One region of the Methylocaldum gracile genome, then DNA from elsewhere that is predicted to be linked to it. Evidence: riboswitches for the same ligand, from Rfam matches in the RefSeq annotation. Region 1 holds a riboswitch; each other region holds the start of a gene.

Region 1 (4,210 bases):
GGCGCCGTTGATGCTGCCGCCGGTGCCGTCGCCGTAACCGGCGATGTTGAACGTGGCGTGCGCGTGAGCCTCGGGCGCAGCGACCAATGTTCCCCCGAGCATTCCCGCGAGGGCCAGTATTGTTGCCGTGGTTTTCATACTATGATTCGTCCTCGTCACTGTTAGTGGTCGTCCAAAAGCTCGTTAACAGTGATGTCCGCGGCGCTTCACCGTACCCAATGGAGCTGCGCCGCGGTCCTCCCCATCACACTAGGAGGCGGCTCGGCCGTCTCGAATACTCCATAGCATCGAGACCCGAAGCTTTCCGGCCCCGCCTCGCGGCGGGTGTGGCGATTCGGACAGACCTAACGGCGGTCCATCCCGACAAAGATCCCTCGGGCGATCCCTGCCAGCCGATTCCTTGCGAATCCGTGTGTATCGCGTCTTTTTACGAGCCCCCTAAGCGGCGGACCCGGCCTTTGCTGAAACAATAAATATGCCACTAAATAATCATTGCTAATCAAACAGATAAATCGCATGCAAACGCCACCGACGTGGCAAATCACGCAGTCTCATGGGTGATTCCACACAAAAGTTCCCCGCTTAGAGCGCGGAAAGGAAGGCGTGTACATACGTCGAGGTCTTGTTTCAGGCGGGAACGGCCATGACGTTCTTGCGGCGCTGTCCCAGCGTGACCAAACTCGCGAGGGCGCTGCCGAACAGCCAAACCGCCGCGGGGACCGGAACCGGTGCGGTGCTGATATTCAAGCTGTACTCCGCGATGTTCTGACTCCAGTTCCCCACGCCGGCGCCGCCCAGGTAGATGGAATAAACCTGACCGGCCAGGGCCAGAAAGGTCAAACCGTCTACACCGTCGACGGTGCCATCGTGAGTCAAGTAGCTCAGTCCTACGGTGCCGAACGGGTTATCGGCTTCGTAAGGTTTCGCGGGTGTGCATCCGGGGCAGTTCCAGGAGCCGTGATGAGAGTAACTGCCAGTACCGGAGTCCATGCCGGTGAAGACGGTGATGCCAAAGTTCTGAATGTCGTAGCCGGTTCCCGTAACCACCACGGGATTCAGTGTTACCCACATAGTTTCTTCGGCCTTGATCAAGCCAATATCGGTCTGATGTCTCCAGCCGGTCGGCCCGTTGGCTGTCGGAACTCCGCTGCCATTGACGCCTGCGTCCTGCCAGGCCCCGGCGCCGGTATCGATTTCCGCGGCGAAGCCGTAACGCGTTACTGCATCTGCTTTCGAGATTTCGAGCGTGTTGCCCGCCGAGTGAAGCTCGGCCGCCCAGTTCAGATGAGACGTACCGGCATAGCCGAAAGGCAGCGTGGTGGCACTGGCGGTTCCGACCCAACCCGGCGATACCGTCGGATAGGTCGGATTGCCTATACCCCCATAGTTCCAGCCGTCGGTGGCGGACAGCTCAGTGGTGGTGAAGGTGTTGTACATCGTATGCGCCTGGGCGCCGGAAACGGCGCCTACGGACAAGACGGTACCGGCGAGGGCCATGGCCACCGCTTTGGTCAGTTTGTTTTTGTTTTTGGACATAGGAAATTACCTCGTGCTGTTCTATGGAGTTGGTCTTTGTTTTCACATAGGCAGCGATGTCCGCAGCGCTCCCGTCAAAAGCGGAAGGCGCTCCGATCTCCCCATCACCGAGGGAGGCGGCCCGGCCGTCTTGGGATCAAATTCACAAGACCCGTGGCTTTCCGAACCCGCCTCGCGGCGGGAGTGGCAGGTGCAAAAGGGACTCCGCCCTGCTACGGTCTACGCTCCCCTTCCCCGGCAATGGTTTTCGGGTTTTCCGTAGCACAAAGCGCGTTCGAACCGGAATTCGGTCGAACCGGCCGATACCCCAAGAGCAATAAGCGCGCCTGAGGTAAACCGTTGATATAGCGCTATTTCTATGACGAACCTAACGGAAGCTGCGGGATATCCCATGTTTGTAGTGCGGGTATTCCAGCATGTGGCGACCCAAATCATCCGGAGGGTCAGCCAGCTCTTTCACTACACCGTTTCAAAGCGGCGATCGGCTGAGGCCGAGGCGATGAAACGGCCGGATATCGCCGACACCGGCGCATGCCACATGGTGCGCCCAGCCTCGAAGGCAAGCTCGACCGCCTTGTCCCGCATCATGCGGCGACGGCCTTGTGTCTGTGCCGCCCGACGAATCCCATCCCGGCCAAAGCACTGCCGAACAGCCAAATGGCGGCCGGTATCGGAACCGGAGAAGACGTGATGTTCAAGACGTAAAGATCCTTGTTTTGATTCCAATTGGCTCCGCCGCTACCGCCCAGATAAATGGAATAAATCTGACCGGCCTCCGCCAGGAAGGTCAGACCGTTGACCCCGTCGACGGTTGAATCGTGGGTCAAATAAGTTACGCCGGTGGTGCCGAACGGATCGCTCGCGGTGAAATCTAAGCCTTGAATCGGGCTATTCCATGCCTGATGGTTCTCATAGCCGGTACCGGTGTCCATACCGGTAAATACCGTAATCCCGAAGTTGGCAATTTCCGAATTGACGGCGGAGAGATTCAGCGTGACATAAGCATCGCTGTGCGACATCAACAACCCGATATCGGTGGTGTGCGACCAGCCCTGAGGGGTTGCTCCCGCGTCGAGCCAGGCGCCCCTGGCAGTATCGATATCCGCTGCAACGCCATATCTCGCTTGCGCATCTGCCCTGGAAATTTCCAGCGAATCACCCGCGTTATGGAGTTCGGCCGCCCAGTTCAACGCCGAAGAACCGGTGTAACCGAACGGCAGCGTCGTCGGGCTAGCGGTTCCGACCCAACCCGGCGATACCGTCGGATAGGTCGGATTGTTTATACCGCCATAGACCCAGCCGTCGGTTCCCCCATCGGTAGCGGGCGTTCCGGCGTTGTAGGTGTTGTACATCGTGTGTGCCGATGCCTCGGCAACAACCCCTAAAGAAAGGGCCGAGCCGGCAACCGCCATTGCGATCGCCCTGGCCAATCTGGTTTGTTTCATATGAATCCCTGCAAGTTGGAAGTTGAGATACCACGCCGTTAACCCGCATTGCTCATACCCCTTCGCTTCAGCCGTTCGCGCCGCAAAACGGTGTAATTCCAAATCCCTTCCAATCCGGAATTGATTTTCGAAGGGTGGCCGTAACCTACCCTACGCAACGTTCATTCGCATGCCGAATGGAGTAAGAAGTGCAAGCTAAGCGCAACCGATACTTAACAAGTGTCGTGCCAGTGTCCAAATCGAGGCACTACGGTGCTTCCAAGGCTTTACAAATAGGCCGGAATCCGGGAAATGAGGTATATGCCCCAGCATTCAGCGGCATATCGCGCATGAGGAGGAAGTCGGGCGAGGGGGGAGCCGATTGCAATGATGCGGCCTCGTTACGTCGGGAATCCTTTCCCGACGTAACGGGTTGACAGCCAAGCGAAGTCGGCAAAGGATTGCCGACCCACGAATAATTCCATTCGGCATGCGAATGAACATTCATCGTAGGATGGGTAGAGCGAAGCGAAACCCATCGATGGTGGGATAGCCCCTCGGCTCAGCGTAACCCACCGACCCTTCGACTTGGCTCAGGACAGGTCCGAGGCCGCTCGGTGGGTTACGGCCTTGCGGCCTCACCCACCCTACGAAAATCAATTCCGGATTGAACGCGATTTGGAATAAGCTGCCGATTCCGCCAGAGAGCCGCCCACGTTGCCCTCGACGTCGATCCAGAGATGCGGCAAGCCCATGGCGTCCAGCCAGGCCGGACCGTTTTCCTCCTTGAGCATGGCGATGGTCGAAGCGCTGCCGGCGACCACGCAGAAGTCCCCCACCACGCTGACGGCGGCGAGATGGCGTACCGGCCAGCCGCTTTTGGGATTCAGCACATGACCGTATCGGATACCGTCCACGACGATGCAGCGTTCGTAGTCCCCGCTGCTCGCGACCGCGCCTTCGCGCAACGCCAGGGTCTTGATCATCGAGCCTTTTTGGCGCGGGTGAGAAATTCCGACTCGCCACGGACTACCATCCGCCCGCGAGCCGATCAACTTGATGTCGCCGCCCAGATTGATCACGCCGTGTCGAACGCCCGCGTCCCGGCACAGCGCCGCGGCCCTGTCGACGGCATACTCCTTGACGATGCCACCGAAATCGAGCTCCATGCCGGCTACCGGAAATTCGAGCACCGGCGGTTCCCACCTCAGCTTGTGCCAGCCGACCTGCTCGAGCAGACCGCGCACTTG
Region 2 (4,210 bases), 2.1 Mb from region 1:
TGAAATCGGCCAGGCAGTTGTCCACGTCTCCGGAACCCGACTGGCCGATGCCGTTCAGGGCGAGGTTGGTCGAGGGGACGATCGGTCCGCTCAAGGCATTGCTGCCGGACACCGGAGGCACCGCACCACTCATGCACGGATTGTTCAGGAATACCGCGTTGGCTTGCGCCTGGGTGCCGGAACCGTCGACGCGGCGGCAGACAGCCACCTTGTTGTCGGTCAGGCCCATGCCGCCGGAATAGCTGGTGAAGAAGTCAGAGGAAGCGCCACCGACCTGAACCTTGAATCGATTCCAGTTCTGCACCTTGCCGGCCAGCAGCGAAGCGACCTGTTCGGAGCTGAGACTGGGCATGCAATCGGGATTGCTGTCATCCCCCAGCACGCAACCGGCGGGGAGCCGGCCCTGGTCCATCTGCGCGTCCTGCAGGGCGGTATAGAGAGAGAGCGTCACCGGGATGCCGAACACCAGGCCCGCGGCCGGGGTCACGTCCAGCAAGCTGGAAACCTGGCTGGCTGTGACATCCGGCTGCTTCACGCCGCCCTCGATGGGCGCGTTAGGACCACGGAACAAATCCGGGTTGACGTCGCTGACGCCCAGATCGGACTCGTGCAGAATGGTGTCGCCCGCATTGGCGAGCGTACAGCGATAGAATGTGTCAGGGCCGGTCTTGCTGCAGTTGCCGTTATTGATCTGCATGTGCGTGATCGCCTGATCGAGGATCAGGGGCGTTACGCCCTGCGCCGAGCCGCCCTGCGAACGTTTGTGGAACAACACGTTCGGGTTGACGGTGCTGAGACCGGTCACCTTGGTGGAGTCGAGAGTGCAGAAATAGGCCGAGTGCTGCGCTCCCGGCTTGGATGCGTTGGCGTTGTCGCGGTAGATGTCCAGAGATCCGGCCACGCACAGTTCGGAAAAAAGCGCTTCCACGCCCTTGTCCTGCGCCGTGGCGCCGGATGCCCAGATTTCGATATCCACGGCCGCGCCGGGAGCGAGAGCGAAGGCTTCGCCGGCGCCGAGCAGCGCCGTTGCCGCCATGGCGACAGACAAACGATTGAATTTCATCGAATTTTCTCCGTTAAGGATATTTGGGAGATTACGCTTTCTGGCCGCGGCGGCTGACCAGGGTCAAGCCGGCCAGAGCGGAGCCCAGCAGATAGATCGCCGCGGGAACCGGTACCGGAGAGGTGCCGGCCGGGCCGAATTCCAGGGTGCCGTTGCTCGACAGCAGCCAGCGCCCGGCAATCTGATTGACGATGCCGTCGCTGTCGTCGCCGGTGTTATTGGTCACGTGGAAGAAAAGCGTTGCCAGGTCGACGCCGCCGGCCGTGGAAGCAAACACGCTGGGAGAAGCACCCATCAACGGACCCCAGTTACCGTCGTCCCAGGACTGCGGCAGTCCGTTATCCACGACGCCCGACACGTTGTCGCCCAGAGCGGTGTTCAGCTTGCTGATATAGTTCTGAATGATGCTATTGGTGCCGAGTACGTTACCGAAGCCGCCGTTGAACGAAGACCCGGTGGCCAAAAAGCCCCATTGATCGATATTGGCGAAACCCTCGTCGAGGGTGTACACGGCGGCGATGTTGTACTGAAGATCGGTCTGACCGGCGAAGCCGGCATAATTGGCGTCCGCGGCCAGATTGACGTTGAAAGTCCAATTCGAACCGGCGTTCAGCACGTCAGTGAGGGGAACGTCGAGATCGCGGAAGTAGGTGCGCCCCAGGCCGCCGTTCGCGTCGGGATCGAAAATCGACACGAACAATTCGCCCACGTTCGGATACAGGCCGCTGTTAATGGACGCTTCCGCGCCGGTGGCGCCCAAAGCCAGCATCACGCCGGCGGTAATCGCTTTCAGTTTGTTCATTTCCATGCCTCGTCTAAAATCGCGGTTGAAAATACCTTGCAGACATCTCCCCAAGGTCAATCTGCAGGGCTGTTTTCAGCCGGTCGCTTTTCGGCGACCGGCTTTTTTGTGCCGTTTTTCAGGCACCGAAAACAAAAAAAGCCGGGTTGCCATCAACGCTTGTGTGGCAACCCGGCTGTCTTGAAATCAAGACCCGTGGCTTTCCGGCCCCGCCTCGCGACGAGTGTGGCTTTGTCCTAGCAACCCTCCTGGACCGGGCTCCTGCTCCCCGGCCGCAACTTGAACCGCACTGCGGTTTTCTTCCGTCCCTTTGAAGGCGAGACAGACTTTAATGTCGCTTTTTTACAACCAAGTTAAGTTTGTGTGACACCGATGAAATTTTTTGAAAAAACTCAACGCACGGCTCCCGCGCATCAACTAAGTCTTTGTTTTGGATTACATTTGCGTGCTGTGTTTTTTTTCAAAACTTTAAGTCGCAGATGATTGCGAGCTGCCCCGGCTGTAGCTTTTTCGCTGAACGACTTTACGGATTCGCAACATGAAGGCGGGGGAATCGAGGAAGGGCACCGCCGGACCTGACTTCTTCCGAGCGCCTTGCCCGACGCATCGGGGCGGTGGGTCGGCAATCCTTTGCCGACAAATCCCGTCGGGAAGGGTCGCGATTAAAGCGACCGTTTGCGATTGGAAGGGACCGACTAAAGGTCCGTTTGCGATTGGAAGGGTCGCGGCTAAAGCGACCGTTTGCGATTGGAAGGGATTCCCGACCTACTCCGCGGTTCGGTGCCAGCCGGCCTGCAACCGATTGATCCGGCATGCCTCCGTCGTTAGGCTGGTTCCCGAACTCCCGTTTGGGAACCGACGTTGAGAAGCTCCCGCTTCTCGATTCGAATGATGTTTCGAGAAGCTCGAGCTGCTCGGGTATAGCTCCCAGGCGGAAGCTTGGGAGCCAGCGAAAATCCATACCGGAATGGCGGTCCGCTGACCTGTATAGCAGCGACCGTTTGCCATCAAGCGCTGACGCTTAGCCGGGCCTGCATCCGAACGCCTGCGTCGGCAAGGGATTGCCGACCTACGGCCGCTCGTTTCGGCCTACATTTAGAGCCTATCCCAGTAGGTTCAAAAACTCTTCGACTCGGCTCAGGGCGAACGGCCTACTGAGATAGGCACTTAGAGGTACGGGGCGGTTTCCCAAGCCGCACCGCTATACTGCGGTGAAAAACGATCGAGCACCGGAATATAAGGTGGCGAAATTTCGCCGAGATGGGGCAAGATACGCTTCCTTCAAATCAACCCCCTTAGCTCTTGAAACGCTTATTGATATGGAGCGCCGCTTTTGCGGTCCTTGCCGTGGCAGGCGTCGAAATGGACCTGCTCCCCAATGCACGAACCTTGGAACTGGTCGGCCAGCGCTATGGATCGGCGGCCGTCGAACGTCTGTCGGCGTGGCGCGACCTGGTTCTGCATCTGGGCAGTGCCGGCGAGCACGAGAAGCTGGCGCGAGTCAACGATTTCTTCAACCGCCTGCCCAATATCTCCGACCCTGACCAATGGGCGCGCCGCGACTACTGGGCGACTCCGGTGGAACTCCTGGCCGCCAACGGCGGCGACTGCGAGGATTTCGCCCTGGCCAAATATTTCACCCTTCGAGCGGCAGGAGTGGCTCCCGACCGATTGCGGGTCACTTATGTCCGGGTCTGGCGGCCACGGCTGAGCCGCATGGAGCCGCACATGGTCCTGGCCTACTATCCCGCCCCGGAATCCGAACCGCTGATTTTGGACAATCTGATCGGCGATATCCGGCCGGCCGCCGCGCGGACCGATCTAGCGCCGACCATGAGCTTCAATGCGGAGGGGTTGTGGTCGGCCAAGCAGCGCGGGCAGCATGGCAAACTGGGTGAAGCGTCCGACATACGCCACTGGAACGATCTGTTGGCGCGCATGCACCACGAAAAGACGGGAGCGATTCGATGAAGACGATGAGCCTGAAAACCCTGCTGGTCCTGATGCTCGGTCTGCTGTTTCTGCTGCTGGGGCTGGCTCTTTTCGCCACCGGCCTGGTGAATACCCACGGTTTTCTGCAACGCCAGTTGCACGCTCATGCGCAAGAAACGGCAACCACTCTGGCGCTGGAACTATCGCCCGCGCTGGCGAGCAACGACACCGCGGCGGTGGCCAATGCGGTGGACGCTCTCTACGATAGCGGCTACTACCGGCGTATCGCCGTGATCCGCCCCAACGGCGAATCCGTCGTGGAGCGGGAACTCCCCTTGAAAGTGGACGGCGCTCCCGAGTGGTTCATCAGCCGCGTGCCGTTCGACGCTCCCGCGGGTCGGGCCGAATCGATG
Region 3 (4,210 bases), 440 kb from region 1:
GCCTTTCGACGGCTTTTCCCAGGAGGATTTCGCCCAGAAAATGATCGACGAGTATAAGGAAGCGCGCGTTTCCCCGAAAAAGGTCTTCCCTCAGTCTTTCAGCATCGACGACGTGCTCTATTGGGTCCGCTACGAACCCGCCTTCGGCAAGCAGGCCGTGTATCTGGACGATGCCGAAACGGTCGCCGATCTGCCCGATGCTGCCACCTTGGCAAGCTATAAGACCATGGGCATCAATATCGTGGCGCCGCCGACGTTTGCTTTGTTGGACCTGGACGCCGGCGGCAACATCGTGCCCTCGGAATACGCCAGGAACGCCAAGGCCGCGGACCTGGATATCATCACCTGGACACTGGAGCGCTCCGGAATTCTCGCCGACGGTAATAATGGGTTCTATTTTCAGACCATCGATTCCGCCATCAAACGCGAGGGCGACGTAATGAAAGTGCTCGACGTGCTGGCGAAGGATGTGGGTATTCGTGGCGTCTTCGCCGACTGGGCCGCGACGGTGACCTATTACGCCAACTGCAAGGGATTGTAAGGGGCGCTGTAAACCCGATCACCGAGCGAGCGGGAGCGAGAAATCGAAGCCTCCGGCGGGGTTTTGTTGCGTGAGGTCCCAAGCCTGCATAGTTCATGAAAGGAGGGTGGGCGGAATCGAAAAGCCCTTAAAATTCAACTGCTGACATTGAATTTTTGAGGAGATTCCGCCGTGATCCATGGTACCGGACAACGTGAACTGTTCGCGCACGTGGCGCGCCGCCGGATCGGCTCATCCCGGACTTCGACGCCGCCGATGATCTCGCGGCTCCCTGGCGCCAAGCAGCACAAACCCACTTTGCCGCCACCGAGGACAAACAACGGGTGTCGGCTAGCTCTTGTTGGAAGCCCTGCGCCGGAGGGGGCTCGCCGGCGCCGAACTGGCTCGCGCGCAGTGTTCGAGCCCGAGGGTGAAGTTCCTCAAGAGTTGTCGCGGACTTTTAGCGACGCTGCGTCATGAGGATGATAATTGCAGCACTGGCCTCGGCCGTTCCGGCTGGCGGTCGGCTCGAGGAACCGGACCGGGATAAGCGCCGGCCCGGTTGTGACGTTCGGCCGCGCCGTCTGCTTCCGCAGTCAGCGAAGCAGATTTGCACCGAATCCTCGCCCATTCACCAAATGGGCTTGCCATGCGAGGCTCACGCAGCCAATTTGCTGGAACGGCGAGAGATGACGCTCATGCCGGCCAAGGCACTAGCGAGCAGCCAGAAGGCCGCTGGAACCGGTACCGCCGTCAGCGTGAGCGATCCATCCGCCTGGTAGAGAATGCTCGTCGATGTAACCGGTATGCCGCCGACGGAAGAGATGGCGGGAGGTGCGGTGGGGTTTCTGACGAACAGGGAGAACAACGACTGGCCGCCGCCGATGGTATCGGGATCGTATACCGCCGAATCATAGAAACTGGTGTTTCCGACGAAGGTAAATTCGCTCGAGGTTACGCCAAGACCGGAAGGAAACTGGGTGCTTACCGTGACGACCCCGGTTCCGCCCGTCACCGATCCCTTAAGAATATTGGTGCCGTCCGTGATGCCCGTGTCACCGGTTACGTCGCGATTGACGGCGCTGTCGAAAAACAGGTCCAGCGAGCCACTCAACACCTGGAAGTTGATGGTCCACAGCCCGTTGCCCAGATTCTGCGCGTTCGTGACTTGTGTTTGGAAAGCCGACTGGGTGGTCAACTCGTAAGAGACGTTCAGTTTGGGGTTGCTCACCGTGGAGGTGCCCAACTGATGGTTGGTGACGTAAGACTGGTACACGCCTGAATAGATGTCTCCCACCGTAATTTGGGAGGGATTGGCGATCGTGTCCGGTACGAGCAATGCCAGACCGCCGTCGCCCGCCGCGAAGTCGTAAGTATCGAAGGGACCGACCGCTTCGCCGGCCGAACCGCCCACGACGGTGTAGTCCGCGGTACCCACCCAGTTCGGCAAGGTTGCCGCACCGGCAGTACTTGAGAATCCGACGCCCGTCAAAGCGAGCGCCGAAATGATCTTACTTGGTTTCATCCGAATTACCTTTTCACTGTGTTGACGTTGAACTCACAGTGATGTCCGTGATTCTGCCCACAGGTGGTGAGCGGTGCCACGGTCCTCCCCATCACTCGGGAGGCGGCCCGGCGATCTCGACAAACGCGAGACCCGTGGCTTTCCGGCCCCGCCTCACGGCGGGTGTGGCTCTTCGGCAAACACGTTCAGCTGGTCCTACAGCTTGACGTGACCGGTAACCGACCTAAGCCTCCTTGCTCATTTTTTCGAAATACCCGGTCAAATTAAGCCGAGACTGTTACACGTCAGTTAATGATTGGTTAAATCTATGTAATCAATTTATGACAAATGACTCGTCGGAGACCGATTAGGTGGATTCTGTCCAGTCTCCCTCTCCATGAGCCAGTGAGCCAGGCTCAAAAAAGTGGACACCATCAATCGCGTAAATCCGGTGATTGGTGGTGGAACGAGATGGCGAAATTACCGAGACAGCCGTTCAAGGCCGAGCTTCGTGCGCAGGTGATGAGATGAGCCAGCGAGGGGAAACCATTCGTGCTGGAAGCGGCGCGGCGGCAGCGGATGGCGATAGACCGAAGGCACTCTGCCGATACGCCAGGTCGAATCGGCGGATCAGGTCCCGCTTGGTCCCCGGCCTTGGTTCGGAGCCTGATCACGTTTCCGCCAGCCGTACCGGCCCACGTCCACACGAAGAGCCGAGCGAATTGGGACGGGTTAGCTTTGGCAACGGCTGGGATCAAAGCCTATCTTCGTAGACTTAGAGCGTTTTCATCTCGCTCGTACGGCAAAACAGGCTTGGCGGAAGTCGTTGGCGCCTTCGGCTCGGGTGAATGGATTCAAGCATTCGTAGGTCGGCAATCCTTTGCCGACAAACCCGTTGGCCCAACGGCTATCTTCGTAGACTGAGTGCGCCGATCGTACAACTTTTTCGGCATGCACTCCGCACCACCAGCCCCGAGATCCCGCTGGCGAACAGCCAAAAGGCGGCCGGTACGGGAACCGCGCTGGACTGAATGCTCAAGGACAGACCGGCATTGGCGGCGAGCGGCCCCGAGAGGCTGAAGAACAATCCTTGATTGGGTTCGGACGGATTGCCCAACACGCCCAGATCAATATTTCCGGCGTACAACGCCTGGAAATTGAGCGTCGCCAGCGTCAGCGTTTGGTTGGCCGGAGTGTTGGCAATGCCGGGGAAGGCCGATCCCGCCAAATCCAGTTTGACCAGGCCGCTGTCATCGCTGAAGGACGGCGAATACGTGACGCCGGTGAACTGAGCGGCGGTACCGTTCAGCACCGTGTCGAATCCGAACGCCAGCAATTCATCGGAAGCGTCCAACCCATCGAAGGGCTGAGTCAACGTTAAATCGATACTGAAGCTGTCGCCAACCAGCACGGGGGCATTCCCGACCAAATTGAGCGACACCACGGCCGAGTGGGAAGGGGCCACGGCCAATAGCCCCAGAATGGCAATTGCGAGGCGGGCTTTAAAAATCAACATCGTTTATCTCCAGTTAGGGGTAAAGGGCCGCCTCGTTGCAACGGGGCGGCCGATCGCTGTTTAAAGGCCTGCCTTGACACGATAGGCAGCGTAGTGGCCATACCAGCGCTGGTAGTCGGCATAGGTCACGCAGCCGACGCCGTCGTAGTTAGCCTCCGCCAAGTAGCCGGATTGGCCCGAACACTTGCCCAAGGCGGAGCGGAAGCGGTTCTGGTCCGCTACGTCGACGTCGCCGTCCTTGTCGAGATCGCCCGGCACCAGCACTTCCACCACGACCGGATCGTGGTCCGACGAACGATGCGGATCGGCACTGTAGAAGCTGGTGACCTGATCCGGCGTCTTGAAGTCGGTGTTGTAGTCGAGCGCGATTGGCTCGTCCGCGTTGATGTGCCATTCCGCGACGCCCTTGACCTGATAAGTGAGCGTCAAACTGGACAGGGCATGATCCAGATAGCCTGCTTCGCCGTCGAACACGTACGAATACGCGTCCTCGCCAAGGAAAGCCGCGACCTGATTGGTAAAGCCGTTCTGTTCCAGGGTCCGGATGGGATCTTCCTTGGCGTAGGCATTCAGATCGCCGATGACCAGGGCATCGGTGTTGCCGCTCCCGGTGGGATCCGCCGCCAGCCAGTCGGCCAGGGCCTGGGCAGCCCCGGTCCGGGTCAGGTTG

What was found. Region 1 has a riboswitch for cyclic di-GMP ahead of ACWJJK_RS09940 (hypothetical protein). Riboswitches for the same ligand answer to the same signal wherever they lie in the genome.
Region 2: it holds a riboswitch for cyclic di-GMP, as region 1 does, so the genes downstream of both, ACWJJK_RS19320 (VPLPA-CTERM sorting domain-containing protein) here and ACWJJK_RS09940 (hypothetical protein) in region 1, are expected to answer to the same signal.
Region 3: it holds a riboswitch for cyclic di-GMP, as region 1 does, so the genes downstream of both, pepA (flocculation-associated PEP-CTERM protein PepA) here and ACWJJK_RS09940 (hypothetical protein) in region 1, are expected to answer to the same signal.

Annotation. Positions count from the first base shown of each region.
Region 1 covers NZ_CM132196.1:2,243,300-2,247,509, reverse strand. Annotated here, with positions in the region: gene ACWJJK_RS09945 (hypothetical protein) at 1-138, opposite strand, end outside; cyclic di-GMP riboswitch class I at 253-341, opposite strand; gene ACWJJK_RS09940 (hypothetical protein) at 628-1,536, opposite strand; cyclic di-GMP riboswitch class I at 1,649-1,734, opposite strand; gene ACWJJK_RS09935 (hypothetical protein) at 1,996-2,124, opposite strand; gene ACWJJK_RS09930 (VPLPA-CTERM sorting domain-containing protein) at 2,121-2,981, opposite strand; gene ACWJJK_RS09925 (FAD:protein FMN transferase) at 3,617-4,210, opposite strand, start outside.
Region 2 covers NZ_CM132196.1:4,362,520-4,366,729, forward strand. Annotated here, with positions in the region: gene ACWJJK_RS19315 (hypothetical protein) at 1-1,063, opposite strand, end outside; gene ACWJJK_RS19320 (VPLPA-CTERM sorting domain-containing protein) at 1,095-1,865, opposite strand; cyclic di-GMP riboswitch class I at 2,028-2,105, opposite strand; gene ACWJJK_RS19325 (transglutaminase-like cysteine peptidase) at 3,228-3,836, shown strand; gene ACWJJK_RS19330 (EAL domain-containing protein) at 3,833-4,210, shown strand, end outside.
Region 3 covers NZ_CM132196.1:1,799,063-1,803,272, forward strand. Annotated here, with positions in the region: gene ACWJJK_RS07860 (glycerophosphodiester phosphodiesterase family protein) at 1-541, shown strand, start outside; gene pepA (flocculation-associated PEP-CTERM protein PepA) at 1,179-2,045, opposite strand; cyclic di-GMP riboswitch class I at 2,144-2,224, opposite strand; gene ACWJJK_RS07870 (hypothetical protein) at 2,932-3,540, opposite strand; gene ACWJJK_RS07875 (ExeM/NucH family extracellular endonuclease) at 3,601-4,210, opposite strand, start outside.